DNA from 2 places in the Streptomyces sp. NPDC031418 genome. Region 1 is predicted to be linked to the other one. Evidence: riboswitches for the same ligand, from Rfam matches in the RefSeq annotation. Region 1 holds a riboswitch; the other holds the start of a gene.
What was found. A riboswitch is a leader RNA that binds a small molecule or an ion and turns the genes downstream of it on or off. The one in region 1 is predicted to bind S-adenosylmethionine.
Positions count from the first base shown of each region.

Region 2: another riboswitch for S-adenosylmethionine. It lies ahead of ACZ5CZ_RS27985 (aminotransferase class V-fold PLP-dependent enzyme); the one in region 1 lies ahead of ACZ5CZ_RS32820 (amino acid ABC transporter permease).

Region 1 is NZ_JBVIJC010000028.1:39,559-47,168, reverse strand. Features, by position in the region: gene ACZ5CZ_RS32840 (ABC transporter ATP-binding protein) at 1-193, shown strand, start outside; gene ACZ5CZ_RS32835 (aliphatic sulfonate ABC transporter substrate-binding protein) at 236-1,294, shown strand; gene ACZ5CZ_RS32830 (putative leader peptide) at 1,471-1,581, shown strand; gene ACZ5CZ_RS32825 (glutathione S-transferase C-terminal domain-containing protein) at 1,806-2,669, shown strand; SAM riboswitch class IV at 2,735-2,843, shown strand; gene ACZ5CZ_RS32820 (amino acid ABC transporter permease) at 3,168-4,148, shown strand; gene ACZ5CZ_RS32815 (amino acid ABC transporter ATP-binding protein) at 4,145-4,942, shown strand; gene ACZ5CZ_RS32810 (ABC transporter substrate-binding protein) at 5,012-6,037, shown strand; gene ACZ5CZ_RS32805 (GNAT family N-acetyltransferase) at 6,129-6,854, shown strand; gene ACZ5CZ_RS32800 (putative leader peptide) at 6,914-7,000, shown strand; gene ACZ5CZ_RS32795 (LLM class flavin-dependent oxidoreductase) at 7,078-7,610, shown strand, end outside.
Region 2 is NZ_JBVIJC010000020.1:140,491-148,100, forward strand. Features, by position in the region: gene trpD (anthranilate phosphoribosyltransferase) at 1-204, shown strand, start outside; gene ACZ5CZ_RS27980 (undecaprenyl diphosphate synthase family protein) at 776-1,450, shown strand; SAM riboswitch class IV at 1,553-1,669, shown strand; gene ACZ5CZ_RS27985 (aminotransferase class V-fold PLP-dependent enzyme) at 1,847-3,208, shown strand; gene ACZ5CZ_RS27990 (Lrp/AsnC family transcriptional regulator) at 3,245-3,526, opposite strand; gene ACZ5CZ_RS27995 (rhomboid family intramembrane serine protease) at 3,523-4,263, opposite strand; gene ACZ5CZ_RS28000 (hypothetical protein) at 4,418-4,657, shown strand; gene ACZ5CZ_RS28005 (NYN domain-containing protein) at 4,702-6,045, shown strand; gene ACZ5CZ_RS28010 (C40 family peptidase) at 6,258-7,298, shown strand; gene ACZ5CZ_RS28015 (C40 family peptidase) at 7,558-7,610, shown strand, end outside.

The DNA.
Region 1 (7,610 bases):
CGCCATGCTGCTCGTCACCCACGACGTCGACGAGGCCATCGCCCTGGCGGACCGCATCATCGTCATGAGCAACGGCCGCATCGGCACCTCGCACGAGGTCCGGCTCCCCGCCGCCGACCGCGAAGCGAGCGTCGCCCGCGAGGAGCTCCGCGCCCGGCTCCTGGAAGACCTCGGCCTCGCCGGCCGCCACTGACCTCAGCGAACACCCTCACCCGGCACAGAAAGAACGACGACCATGCGCAGAAGAACCACCGGACTCATCGCCATCCTCGGCTCGCTCACCCTGGCGGGCACCCTCGTCGCCTGCGGATCGCCGTCGTCGGACACGCCCGCGCCGCTGAGCAACGCCGCCGACGCACGCGATGCCAAGCACCCCGAGTGGAGCAAGTACACCTTCACCATCGGCGACAACGGCGGGGACGGCAGCCAGGAACTGGCCAAGGTCACCGGCGTGTTCGACAACGCCCCCTACAAGGTGAAGTTCGCCCGCTTCACCTACGGCCCGCCGCTCATCCAGGCCGCCGCCTCCGGCGACATCGACCTCGGCAGCGTCGGCGACGTACCGCCGATCACCGGTGCCGCGAAGGAGTACGGCTTCAAGATCGTCGCCGTGAACCGTTCACTCACGCCCGACCAGGCGGTGGAGAACATCATCGTGCCCAAGGGCTCCGAGCTGAGGACGGCCGCGGACCTCAAGGGCAAGAAGATCGCCGTCCCGCAGGGCAGTTCGGCCCACGGTCTGGCCCTCAACGCCCTGAAGAGCGTCGGCCTCACCCCCAAGGACGTGAAGCTGGTCTTCCTCGACCCGGCGGCCGGCGCGACCGCGTTCAACACCGGCAAGGTGGACGCCTGGTCGATCTGGAACCCGCAGTCCGCGATCGCGGTCAAGAACGGTGCCCGGATCCTGGTGAAGGGGCTTCCGCCGATCGACCAGACGAGCAGTTACTACGTCGCCAGTGACTCCTCGCTGAAGGACGAGGCCAAGCGTGCGGCCCTCACGGACGTCCTGAAGAGGCTGTCGCGGGAGTTCGCCTGGGGCGTCAAGAACCCGGAGAAGTACGCGCAGGCGCTGGCGAAGGAGCAGAGCATCCCGCTCGCCGACGCCAAGGCCTCCCTGGCCGCCTACTCGAACCGGGTCACCCCGGTGGAGCAGCCGGACATCGCACTGGAGCAGCATCTCGCCGACGCCTTCCTGGACGCGGGCCAGATCACCAAGAAGGTCGACGTCGAGTCGATCACTGACAACCTTCTCCCCGCCGGTTACGACAGCTCCAAGCTCAAGGTCACCTCATGAGCGCACCGGCGAGTGCCCATGCCTGACCCCCTCCCGGAGCGACCGCACCCGACCGGGCGGCCACGGCGGGCGTGCCGCCGTCCATCGGGATGTCCGCCATGCGGGACGGACCCCTTGACGTCCGTGGCCGGTGCATCGACACTCGGTAAGGAATCCTAGCGAACAGGTAGGGAAACATGAGGCGCCTTGCTCCGGTCACCGTCCGAGTGAGCCGTTCGCCTCTGCTGACTTCCCGACGTCACATCGACCTGCTCCGCGTGTGCAGCGCGCTCGGCCGCATGGGCTGACCTGCGCAGCTTCCACGCCGACGCCCCCCCACGGCACATCGTGCCGTTCGGCGTGCCCAGGTGAGCCCCGCTCAGGGTTCCGTCGTCGCATCCCCGTAGCCCCGGCGGGCCCGGCACCGAGTGCCGGGCCCGCCCTCCGGGCGAAGGAGGGGGATCCGGCCACGGGGCCCGGCCCGATGTCGCATCCGCCGCGCGGACGTCCGCGCCCGCTTTCGGGGAGAGTCATGACCGTCACCACGCCCGCCGCCCACGTTTCCGTCCGCCCCGCGCCCGCCTTCCTCGGCCGTATCGGCAGGGACGCACGCAGCGGCCACTACCCGGTGCCAGGCCGCTACCGGCTCCATCTGTCGACCGCGTGTCCCGACGGCCTGCGCATCGCCGTCACCCACACCCTGCTCGGCCTGGACGACATCTGTCCGGTCACCTTCCTGCCCGCCGTCCCCGACTGTCCCGAGGGCGGCTACTCGGCCCTGCGTCCGCTGTACGAGGCGAGCGCGCACCGCTACTCCGGTCCGGCCGCGGCGCCGGTGCTCAGTGACGGCTGGTCCGGGCGGATCGTCAGCACCCACGACCGGGACATCATGCGCGACCTCGCCCACCGCTTCGACACCTGCGCCCCCTCGCTCTACCCGTGCGGCGCGGAGTCGGAGATCGAGGCCGTGGAGCAGATGTGCAGGCAGGGAATCGAGGGGGCGGCGCAGCGGGCCGGAGCCGTGGGAGCGGACGCGGCGGAACGTGACATGGCACTGGCCACACTGCTGGAGACACTCGGCGCCCTGGACCGCTGGCTGGTCGGCCGCCCCTACCTGATCCGCGACGAAGTCACCGCCGCCGACGTCGAGTTGTGGGTCGCCCTGGTCCGGCTCGACACCGTGCACCGGCACCATCTCGACGCCGCCGCGGTCCAGCGCATCGCCGGCCACCCGGCGCTGTGGTCCTACGCCCGCCGTGTGACCGCCCACCCGGCCTTCGGTGCCCATCTCGACCTCGACGGGATCGACCGCCGCCACCACGCCCGGTGCCGCGGGCTGGAGGCCGCCGGATCGGCCGTCCAGATCCTCGACTGGGCGGCACACTCGGCCCGTTAGCCGTTCCACCTGGTGGAACGGCGTTGACATACGTTCGGGCCATTGTCTTAACTACGGCCCAGAACGGTCACGAGTGTCAGCGACAAGCCCTGGCTGGCTGACCGGCAACCCTCGCACCGCGGTGGGGTGCCCCAGGTGACGACCCGGCCGATGACACATCGGTAAGCGCGAGGCCCACAGGGCCGGAACAGTGACGGTGACGCCATGTACGCAGCTCCCAGAACGGCCGCACGCCGTTCCCCGGGCTGCGTACGGACGTACACGAGTCTGCTCGTCGCCGACCGCGCCGTCGATCTGCTCCGCGTCAACAGCGCACTGTGTACCGCACCGGGCCGTGCCCGGTGTCGGGGCTGACGCCTCCCCCCAGCCCCCGCACTCCCTGACCGACACCGCCCGCGCGGTGTGCCGTCGCCCTTCCCACTCCCGGTCTCCCGCCGACCCGTGCGTCCCCGCACACCGGCGTGGTGCCGGGGTGTTCCCACCCAGCCGGAGCCCACCATGAGCGAACCCCCTGGCGCCACCGTCACGTTGCCCGAGGCGCCTACCGCCACCGAACCGCCCAAGGCCCTCACCGCCCAGCGCGTACTGCCGTTGCGCCGGCCGGGACGCTGGATCGCCACCGCGGTCGTCCTGGTCCTGGTGGCCCAGTTCGCACACGGGCTGGTGACCAACCCCTTCTACCAGTGGGACCGCTGGAGCTACTGGTTCCTGCGGCCGACCATCCTCGACGGCCTGCTCATCACCCTCGAAGTCACCGCCTACAGCGCCGTGCTGGGCCTTGTCGGCGGTGTCCTGCTCGCCCTGGCCCGGCTGTCGAAGAGCCCGGTGCTGCGCGCGGTCAGCTGGACCTACGTCTGGGCGTTCCGCTCCATCCCGCTCATCGTGGTCCTGATCTTCCTCTACAACTTCAGCGCTCTGTACAAGACGTTGAGCGTCGGCATCCCCTTCGGGCCGGCCTTCTTCTCCTTCGACGAGTCGAAGCTCGCCACCGACATGGTCGTCGCCGTCGTCGGCCTCAGCCTCAACGAGGCCGCCTACGCGGCCGAGGTGGTGCGCGGCGGCATCCTCTCCGTCGACCAGGGCCAGCACGAGGCGGCCGCCGCCCTCGGCCTGCCCAAGGGCTACCAGTTCCGCAGAGTCGTCCTTCCGCAGGCGCTGCGCTCCATCGTCCCCAACTACGTCAACCAGCTCATCGGCCTGATCAAGGGCACCTCGCTGGTCTTCTACGTCTCCCTGCTGGACCTGTTCGGCTCCGCGCAGACCATGGGCTCCACCTACCCCGGCGACATCGTGCCGCTGCTGCTGGTCGTCACCGCCTGGTACCTGATCCTGACCAGCGTCGTCTCCGTCATCCAGTTCTACGTCGAGCGGTACTACGCCCGCGGCGCCACCCGCAGCCTGCCGCCCACGCCCCTCCAGAAGCTCCGCACCGGTCTCACCGAGCTGCGGGCCCGCATACGCCGGGAGGCCGCCGTATGACCGCCAAGACCGCCGACACCCTGGCGGACGTCGAAGCCGCCACCGTCGAGGTCCACGACGTGCACAAGTGGTACGGCACCCACCGCGTCCTGGACGGCGTCGACCTGACGGTCCGTCCGGGGGAGGTCACCGTGATCCTCGGCCCCTCCGGCTCCGGCAAGTCCACCCTGCTGCGGGTCATCAACCACCTGGAGAAGCCCGAGATCGGCCACGTCAGCATCAACGGCGAGCTGATCGGCGTGAAGCGGCAGGGCAACCGGCTCAAGGAGCTGAGCGAGCGGGCCATCCTCACCCAGCGCGGACGGATCGGGTTCGTCTTCCAGAACTTCAACCTCTTCCCGCACCTGACCGTCCTGGACAACGTGGCCGCGGCCCCCGTCGCCACCGGCCGGCTCGGCAGGGCCGAAGCCCAGGAACTGGCCCGCGACCTCCTCGGCCGGGTCGGCCTCGCCGACAAGACCGGCGCCTACCCGCGCCAGCTCTCCGGCGGCCAGCAGCAGCGCGTCGCCATCGCCCGCGCCCTGGCGCTGCGCCCCGGCGTCATCCTCTTCGACGAGCCCACCTCCGCCCTGGACCCCGAACTGGTCGGCGAAGTCCTCGCCGTCATCCGGGACCTGGCCTCCAGCGGCACCACCCTCGTCATCGTCACCCACGAGATCGGCTTCGCCCGCGAGATCGCCGACCGGGTCGTCTTCATCGACGGCGGCAAGATCGTCGAGCAGGGGCCGCCCTCCGAGGTCCTCGACACACCACGGCACGAGCGGACCAGGGACTTCCTCAGCAAGGTCCTGTGACCCGCCGCCCCCACGACCTCCCCCCACGCCACCACCCTCATCACCGCCCCTGAGCGACAAGGAACGGCCATGCGCACCCACGTCACCCGACGCAGCCTGATACGCGGCATCACCGCGGCGACCGCCGTCGCCTCCCTGGCCACCGGGCTCGCCGCCTGCGGTGGCAACAGCGACGCGGCCACCACCGACACCGCCGCCCGGTCCGGCGAGGTCGTCATCGGCCAGGCCTCCAACGGCGCCGCCCAGCAGACCACCATCAAGGTCTCCGAGGTCAAGTCCATCAGCGCCGAACTGCCCGCCGCCCTCAGGAAGAGCGGCAAGCTGGAGATCGGCATCGGCGCCCTGCCCGCCGGCTTCCCGCCGCTCGCCTACGTGGGCAGCGACCAGAAGACCCTCACCGGCGCGGAGCCCGACTTCGGCCGCCTGGTCGCCGCGGTCCTCGGCCTCAAGCCCGAGGTGAAGAACTCCACGTGGGAGAACCTCTTCGTCGGCATCGACAGCGGCAAGGTCGACGTGGCCTTCTCCAACGTCACCGACACCGAAGAACGCAAGAAGAAGTACGAGTTCGCCTCCTACCGGCAGGACAACCTCGCCTTCACCGTGCCGAAGAAGAGCACCTGGAACTTCGGCGGCACCTACGAGAACCTCGCCGGCAAGACCGTCTCCGTGAGCGCGGGGACCAACCAGGAGAAGATCCTCCTGGAGTGGAAGGCGAAGCTCGCCAAGGAGGGCAAGAAGCTCACCGTCAAGTACTTCCAGGACAGCAACAGCGTCTACCTGGCCCTGTCCGGCGGCAAGATCGATGCGTACTTCGGCCCCAACCCCGGCATCGCCTACCACAACAGGCAGACCGCGAACACGCCCAACGCCACCCGCACCGCGGGCACCTACTCGGGCGCCGGAGCGAGCCTCCAGGGCCTGATCGCGGCCACCGCCAAGAAGGACAGCGGCCTGGCCAAGCCGCTCGCCGACGCCATCAACCACCTGATCAAGAACGGTCAGTACGCCGAGTGGCTCAAGGCCTACAACCTCTCCAACGAGGCCGTCGCCACGTCCCAGGTCAACCCGCCCGGACTCCCGCTCGACAACTCCTGACCACCGCGCACCGGGGACCCCACCACCCACCTCGCGGTGGGGTCCCCGGCACGCCGGACACCCCGAGCCGTACCCCGGAGACCGCCACGCCATGTCCGTCACCACCGTCGACGCCACGTCCTCGCACGTCCTGGACAACCCCGCCTGGGGCGCCCTCACCGGACCCCACGCCCACTTCGCCGAACGCATCGGCCACGCCGCCCGCTACCACCAGGACGTGTCCCCCTTCCACGCCCTCTCCGACGAGGACGACCCGCGCGCCTGGGCCGACCTGGCCCGCCTCGTCGGCCCCGGCGGCACCGCCGCGGTACGAGGTGTCACCGAGGCGCCGGACGGCTGGGAGGTCGTCAGCCTCGGACAGGGCGTCCAGCTCGTGGACACCTCCCTGCGCGCCGAGCCCGACCCCGAGGCCGTACGCCTCGGCCCCGACGACGTACCCCAGATCCTCGACCTGGTCGCCCGCACCGAACCCGGCCCCTACCGGCGCCGTACCGTCGAGATGGGCACCTACCTCGGCATCCGCCACCGCGGCCGGCTGATCGCCCTGGCCGGCGAGCGGCTGCGCCCGCCCGGCTGGACGGAGATCAGCGCCGTGTGCACCGACCCCGACCACCGGGGCCGGGGGCTGGCCACCCGTCTGGTCCGTGCCGTCGCCGCAGGCATCAAGGAGCGCGGGGAACAGCCCTTCCTGCACGCCGCGGCCACCAACGCGAACGCGATCCGGCTGTACGAGTCGATCGGCTTCACCCTGCGCAGCCGCACGGTCTTCTCGCTCGTCCGGCACATCGGGGCCGCCGCGCCGGAAGAAACGGCATAGCCGTGGCGTTGTCCTTGTCGAGGGTGAGTGCGCGGCCCACGTCGACGGAGGTGCGGGACATGACACGTGTACTGCGTGCCGTCTTCCTGCACTCCCGGCCCCACATCGACCTCCAGCGCGTGGCCGGCTCCCTCTGTAGCTCCTGACCCCGTTTCCCCAGCCGCCGTGCGCCCAGACCTCCGCGGGCCGGCGATCTCGTACGGACCTCCAGGAAGGCACTCTCGTGTCCTCAACTCCCGTTTCTCCTCTGCGCCTTGCCGTCGCCCTCGACGGAACCGGCTGGCACCCCGCCTCCTGGCGCGAGCAAGTCGCCCGCCCCCGCGACCTGTTCACCGCCGGACACTGGGCGGACCTCGTCGCCGAGGCCGAGCGCGGACTGCTCGACTTCGTCACCTTCGAGGACGGCCTCGGCCTGCAGTCCTCCCACTACCGCGAACTCGACGGCCGCACCGACCAGGTCCGCGGCCGGCTGGACGCCGTACTGACCGCCGCCCGGATCGCACCCCTGACCCGGCACATCGGCCTGGTGCCGACCGTGATCGCCACCCACACCGAGCCGTTCCACATCTCCAAGGCGATCGCCACCCTCGACTACGTGAGCACCGGCCGCGCGGGCCTGCGCGTCCAGGTCTCCGCCCGGCCGCACGAGTTCGACCACTTCGGCCGCCGTACCTTCCCGCCGATCGAGCTGAGCGAACTGGACAGCCCGGCCGGGCAGGAACGCCTCACCGAACTCTTCGACGAGGCCGCGGACTA
Region 2 (7,610 bases), on a different contig from region 1:
GCGCGGCGGCTGCTGGACGGCGAGAAGGGTCCCGTGCGGGACGCCGTGCTGCTGAACTCCGCGGCCGCGCTGGTCGCCCTGGAGCCGGGCCCGGGGTCCCTGGCGGAGCAGCTGCGGGACGGGATGGACCGCGCGGCCGAGTCGATCGACTCCGGGGCTGCGGGCAGGCTTCTCGAGCGGTGGGTCGCGGCCACCAACGCCTGACGTCCGCCCGGCGGGGCGGCCGCACAAGTCGCCCCGCGCTGCGGGAAATTGGCGTCAGATCTTGATCACCTGGCCGGGTCTGTGGATATGCTAGCGTCAAGTGCATTCCCTCGTGGTGATGTGTGTGCCTCCGCTTTGTCCGGAGCACGCATCTGAACGGGGACAACGAAGGGATGACGGGGGCATGGATGAGGGACAGCTGTACCCAGCCATGGAATAGGAATCCGACGCCGCCGGACCGTCGATTACGTCCGGTCCATACCTGAGCCGACTCGGCTCCGCACCGTTTTCATGTCACTCCGCGCGTGATGCGCGTGTCTTCACCACCGGGCGGCATCGACCGCTCTTCAAGCGCCGGAACATTCTCACCGGCCCTTGCTCTGCCCATTCCGGCCTTCTCGACGGCCGTCACATCCGCAGACCGAACCGGTAACCGCACCCAGCACGGGTGCGGAACAGGCCTGCGCACTCTGGCGACACCCTCTCCTCCCTCGTCGGCATCCCCTCGGACGTGCCGTCGACGCACACCCGCACTTGTTCGCGCCAGCGCATTCAGCAAAAGGAGAACACGGTGACCAACTTGATGCTTCTGCCCGACGGCATGCGCCGCTGGTCCATCGAAAACGGTGTCTCCCTCGACGAGGGCTACAAGGCGATGGCGGACAAGCTCGAAGAGTTCATCGGCTGGACCCGGGAGGAGGGCATCAAGACCCTCTACATCACGACGTCCTCGGTGAAGAACTTCAACCGCCCCGAGGCCGCGGTGACGACGTTCCTCGACGCGTTCGACGACCTGGCCCAGCGCGTCCACGGCAGCTGCAACTTCGCGTACTCCGGCTCCCTGGACCTGGTGCCGGACCGCTACCTCGAATCGCTCGAAACCATGCGGAAGGCGTCGGACACCGACTCGGACTTCACGGTCCACTACATCCTCGGAATGTCCCTCTCCCGCGAGGTCATCGGGATCTTCAACAAGCTCAACGGGAAGATCCCGGTCATGACCGAGGAGATCCTGGCCAGCAACGCGTACGTCCCGGAACAGGTCGACTTCGTCATACGCACCGGCGGCGCCGTCCGCATGTCGTCCTTCTTCCCGCTGATGTCCCCGTACGCCGAGCTGTACTTCTCCCCGCTGCTGTTCCCGGATGTCACGCGGGCCGACTTCGACGCCGCGATGAAGGACCTCCGCAACCGCGAGCGGCGCTACGGCGGCTACCCGGAGTCCGGCATGCCCGAGTCGAGCTGACGGCACGACCGACGGCCTCGGCATGCCTCGCCGGCATGCCGAGGTCCCGATATGCGGACAGGAGTTGCGGCGCGGCGATCAGCTCCGTTACGTTCCTGTCCAGGTCATGAGCGACAGCCACAAGGCCCCGGCCGGCTGTCCGGCAACCCTCCGTCCGTGGCGGGGTGCCCCGGGTGAGGACCAGGTCGTAGGCAGCGAGGTCTACGGCAAGCGCGGACCCCTCGCACGCTGAGTCGAAGCGTGGACCAGGGGTCCTGGTCGTCGAGGAGTCTTCCGTGAGCAAGCGAATGCGTTAGGGCCGCCGAGCCCCGCCTCCGCGCACCCTTTTCCCCTTTCTCCGTGCTTGAGCGACCTCTGCTCGCGCGGTGATCCCACACGCCTCACGGGAGTTCCGCCATGTCCGTCTCCACCGCTGCCGCCGACCAGTCCGTTTGTGCCCCTCTGCCGGTTCTGGGGCGGGATGTCACCGTTCCGCTGGTCACCGGCGGCGAGGTCACCTACGCGGCCCTCGACTACGCGGCCAGCGCCCCCGCCCTCCAGCGCGTCTGGGACGACGTCGCCGCCTACGCCCCCTACTACGGCAGCGTCCACCGCGGCGCCGGCTACCTCTCCCAGCTCTCCACCGACCTCTTCGAGAACGCCCGCCGCACGGTCTCCGACTTCCTCGGCTGCCGCCCCGGCGACCAGGTGGTCTTCACCCGGTCCACCACCGACTCGCTGAACCTGCTGGCCCGCGCGCTGCCCGCCGGCTGCCAGGTCTTCGTCTTCGAGACCGAGCACCACGCCTCCCTGCTGCCCTGGCAGGACACCCGGGTCACCTACCTCGACGCCCCGCGCACCCCGCGGCAGGCGGTCGAGACCCTGGAGCGGGCGCTCGCCGCCCGCGAGCCCCACGGCCCGGCCCTGGTCTGTGTGACCGGCGCCTCCAACGTCACCGGCGAGCTGTGGCCGGTGCGCGAGCTGGCCGCCGCCGCGCACGCGCACGGCGCCCGGATCGTCGTGGACGCCGCCCAGCTCGTCCCGCACCAGCCGGTGGACGTCCGCGACCTCGACGTCGACTGGATCGCCTTCTCCGGACACAAGCTGTACGCGCCGTTCGGCTCCGGCGTCCTGGCCGGCCGCGCGGACTGGCTGCGCGCGGCCGAGCCGTACCTCGCGGGCGGCGGCGCCAGCCGCACGGTCACCCGGCGCCCGGACGGCGGAGTGGAGGTGGCGTGGCACGAGAGCGCGGCCCGGCACGAGGCCGGCTCGCCGAACGTCATCGGCGCCTACTCCATCGCGTCGGCCTGCAAGGCGCTCACCGAGGCCGGCTGGGACACCCTGGTCGCCCGGGAGCAGCACCTGATCCGCCGGGTGCGCGAGGGGCTCGCCGAGATCCCCGAGGTGCGGGTCCTCTCCCTGTTCGGCGACGACGCCCCGCGCGTCGGGGTGATCTCCTTCGTGGTCGACGGCTGGAACAGCTCCCACTTCGCCGCCGCCCTCTCCGCGGAGTACGGCATCGGCGTCCGCGACGGCCTGTTCTGCGCCCACCCCCTGGTCCGCACGCTGCTGGGCAGCGACCCGCAGACCCAGGGCGAGTGCGGTGCGCCGGAGGCGGCCCCGGGCGAGAAGTCCCTCAACGCCGTGCGCGTCAGCTTCGGCGCGGGCACCCCCGACGAGCACGTCGACCGTTTTGTGAGCGCGGTCCGGGAACTGGTCAGGGACGGTGCCAAGTGGACGTACCGCACGGAGGACGGCCGCTGCGTGCCGGCGGTGTGAGGGGCCGTACCTCCCGATGAGGCGGTGTCCGGACGGTCAGGAGTCGAGGCCGATCGCGAACGCCGCCTCCAGGTCGTGCTGGGAGTAGGTACGGAACGCCACATGCGTGTCCGTGCCCTCCACGCCGGGGATCTTGCTGATCCGGCCCGGGATCACCTCGGCGAGGTCCTCGTGCTCCCGCACCCTGACCATCGCGATCAGGTCGTACGTCCCCGTCACGGAGAACACCTCGCTCACCGAGTCCAGCGAAGCGATCTGCTCCGCGATCTCGGGGATCCGGTCCACGCTGGTCTTGATCAGGACGATCGCGGTGATCACGGCTGCTTCTCTCCCTCGGGCGCCTGGGCAGGGGCGGCTTTCACTCTATCCGTACGGCCGTAGCGCACCCACGCGTAGCCGAAGCCCAGCCCGAAGCCCACCAGGTGCGCCAGATACGCCACCCCCGGGCCCTGTCCGGCCCGCCCCGCCGAGAGCCACTGGAGCGCCGCCCAGAACGGCAGCACGACCCAGGCCGGGAACCGTACCGGCAGGAAGAGGAGGAACGGCAGAAGACTGGTCACGCGCGCCCGCGGGAACAGGTAGAGGAAGGCGCCGAGGACCGCCGAGATCGCCCCGGAGGCACCCACCAGCGACTGCTCCGAGGCCGCGTTGGCGGCCGCGTAACCGAGCAGGGCCAGGTAGCCGCAGCCGACGTAGAAGAGCGTGTACTCCACCCGGCCCATCCGCTCCTCGGTCATCGCGCCGAAGACGAAGAGGAAGAGCATGTTGCCGAGCAGATGCACCCAGCTCCCGTGCACGAACAGCGCGGTGAGCGGGGTGAGCGCCGCCCTCGGCACGCCCTCGAACAGCTCGGCCGGGACCACGCCCCAGCGGTGGAAGTACACGCGCTGTGCGGCGAGCAGGGACTCCCCGGAGCCGTACGCCCCGGTGAGCCCGGAGGCCGGGCCCAGCACGAAGATCACACAGCACAGGGCGATGAGGGTGTAGGTCATCGGTGCCGATGTGTTCCGGACCGCCCTCAGGGTCCGGCCCGCCGTGCTCCAGTTGCCGATCATGGACACAGAGCATGACGTAAGGGGACGCAAGGGGATAGACCGCCTCGCCGCCGTGAACGGACGGGCGGCGAGTCCCCGGCAGGCCGTAGGGTTACGGCCACACGGGTCCGCCCCCCGGGCGCGGACCGACCCGAGAAGGAAGCGAACAGCCACGATGACGGTTCCCCTGCCGACCGCCACGACGCGTTGGCGCTGCACCCTGTGCGGCAACCTCACCCGGTTCGACGTGACCCGTTCCTCGAAGGTGGTCGAGTACGTGCACCTCGACCTGGCGGGTGAGCCGAAGGTGGAGGAGCGCGAGGTGGTCAGTGAGACCATCGAGTCGGTGCGCTGCCGTTGGTGCAACGCGGTGGACCAGGTGGAACTCGTGGACAGGCCGGGCGCCGACTCCTGAGCGGAGCGGCCCCGGGTACAGCGGACGGCTTAGGGGTGTGACGGATGGTGGAGACCGCAGGCGGGGGGCCGGAAGACGGCACCGCTGAGGTGCTTGACCGTCCGCTGCCCGACGGCGTGCGCCGCAGGGTCGTACAGATCGTCTCGGACGGCTTCGGCGGGCTGACCGTGGCGGAACTGCCCGCGCAGCTGCGGCAGTATGCCCGGTTCGCCCCCAACCGCCGGGCGAAGTTCGCCGGGAACGCCATGGCGGCGGCGCTGGAGACCGATCCGCTGTTCCGGCAGCGCATCGGGGAGAAGTTCAGAGAGGCGCATCCGGAACTCGCCGGCGCCCTGGACTCCGGCTCGCCGCCCCCGGCCGCGGACCCGCTCGATGTGGCGGCCGCGGCCTATGTACTGCGCCCCGCGGGCTGGGTGAAGCTGGTCACCGCGGCCGGCGAGGAGGCCCAGCGCGCGGACGCCGAGCGCGCCGACGAGGAGAGCCGGGCGGAGCTGGAGCGGCTGCGCGCCGAGCTGGCCCAGGCCCGCGAGCACACCCGGACCGAGACCGAACGGCTGCGCGCGGAGCTGGAGTCGGCGAAGAAGGAAGCGGAATCGCTTCAGCGCAAGCTGCGGGCCGCGCTCAGCGACGTCAAGCGGGGCGAGGCCGCGCTGCGCAAGGCGCAGGCCGAGATGGAGGCCGTACGCGCCGAAGGGCAGACGCAGCTGTCGGCCGCCGAGAGCGAGTCCCGGCGGCTCAAGGCCCGGCTCGGCGAGGCGGAGGCCGCGCTGGAGGCGACCCGCCGGGCCGCCCGCGAGGGCCGCAGTGTGGAGGACATGCGGGTACGGCTGCTGCTGGACACCCTGCTGGACGCGACCCAGGGGCTGCGCCGCGAACTCGCCCTGCCGCCGGTCTCGGTGCGCCCGGCGGAGACGGTGGACGCGGTGGAGCCGGGGCGGATGACTCCCAAGGACATCGCGGCCCGCGCCCTGTCCGAGCACGACCCGGCCATCCTCGACCAGCTGCTCGCGCTGCCGCAGGCGCATCTGGTGGTCGACGGCTACAACGTCACCAAGACCGGCTATCCGCAGATGCCGCTGGAGAAGCAGCGGCTCCGGCTGCTCGGCCAGCTCTCGGCGCTCGCCGCGCAGACCGGCGCCGAGGTGACCTGTGTCTTCGACGGCGCCGAACTGGCCGCGCCGGTGCTGCTCGCGCCGCCGCGCGGCGTCCGCGTGCTGTTCTCGAAGCCGGGGATCACCGCCGACGAGCTGATCCGGCAGCTGGTGCGCGCGGAGCCGCCGGGCCGTCCGGTCATCGTCGCCTCCACCGACCGGGAGGTGGCCGACGGGGTCGCCAGGGCGGGTGCCCGACCCGTGGCCTCTGCGGTGCTTCTGAAGCGACTGTCCTGAACGCCCAACGGGCATACTCAATGCCCGAATTGGCCGCATCGTCACGCAACGTAGCGTCAATCGCGTCTCACCCCGTGTGAGTTATGGGCAAAGAATGGCTTGCGTGATGCGATTTTCTGCTGTGAGGATTTGAACTGATCACAGCTGGGTCACTAGGGTCTGGGCTCGAACCTCCGAACGGGTGATCACTCACAAGAAGGAGTTCGTCCTCAGTGGCGTCCCACCGTCGACCCAAGCAGCCGAGCCGCACCCGCGTGACCGTGCTCACCACCGCCGCAGCCGCTGCCGTCGCGCTCAGCGCGAACGCCGCCAACGCCGCGCCCAGCGAGAAGCTCAGCAAGGACGAGGTCAAGGCAAAGGTCGACAAGCTCTACGAGCAGGCCGAGCAGGCCACCGAGAAGTACAACGGCGCCCAGGAGAAGCAGCAGAAGCTGCAAAAGGAAATCTCCACCATCCAGGACAACGTCGCCCGCGGCCAGCAGGAGCTGAACAAGCTGCGCGACGGCCTGGGTTCGCTGGCCACGGCCCAGTACCGCTCCGGCGGCATCGACCCCTCGGTCCAGCTCTTCCTCTCCTCGAACCCGGACGACTACCTCGACAAGGCGTCCACCCTCGACCAGTTGAGCAGTCAGCAGGTCGACGCGCTGAAGAAGATCCAGGACAAACAGCGCGAACTCGCCCAGGAGCGGGCGGAGGCGAGCGACAAGCTCAAGGACCTCTCCGCCACCCGCACCGAACTGGGCAAGAAGAAGAAGGAAGTCCAGGGCAAGCTCGCCGAGGCGCAGAAGCTCCTCAACACCCTGACGGCCAAGGAGAAGCAGGAGCTGGCGCAGAAGCAGCAGCGCGCCGACCGCTCCTCCACCCAGCGGGTCGACATGGGGAACAAGGACACCCCGCCGGCCTCCGGCCGCGCCGGCGCCGCGTTCTCCGCCGCCCAGAGCAAGATCGGCTCGCCGTACGTCTACGGCGCCTCCGGCCCCTCCTCCTTCGACTGCTCGGGCCTGACCTCCTGGGCCTACGCGCAGGCCGGTGTCTCCATCCCGCGCACCTCGGAGGAGCAGGCGAACATCGGCACCCGCATCTACAGCATCAACGACCTCCAGGTCGGCGACCTGGTCTTCTTCTACGGCGACATCCACCACGTCGGCCTGTACGCCGGCAACGGCATGGTGCTGCACGCCCCGCACACCGGTGCCGTGGTCCGCTACGAGGCCATGTCGGACATGCCGTTCCAGTTCGGCGTTCGCGTCTGACCCGCGGTCCGACCCGCGAAACGTCCACCGCCCGAGGGCGCCCGAACGAGCGAATCCCCGGGACCGGAACTGACTCCACGCCCCGCCGGTGACCTGCGTCAGCGGCGGGGCGCGACCGTATCCGGGCCGAAGACGGCGCACGAGGTCTTTGGCCGGAGCCCTTCCGCACGGCTACTGTCTGCCGCGTTTCCCCGGCGCCGGGGCCTCCCCGTCCCCAGGCGCCGGGGAACGGTATCTGTCCGTGAACAGAAGGACTGCCGTGGGGTCCCACCGTCGTCGCCTTGCACCATCCGGATTCGACCGGGGCGCCGC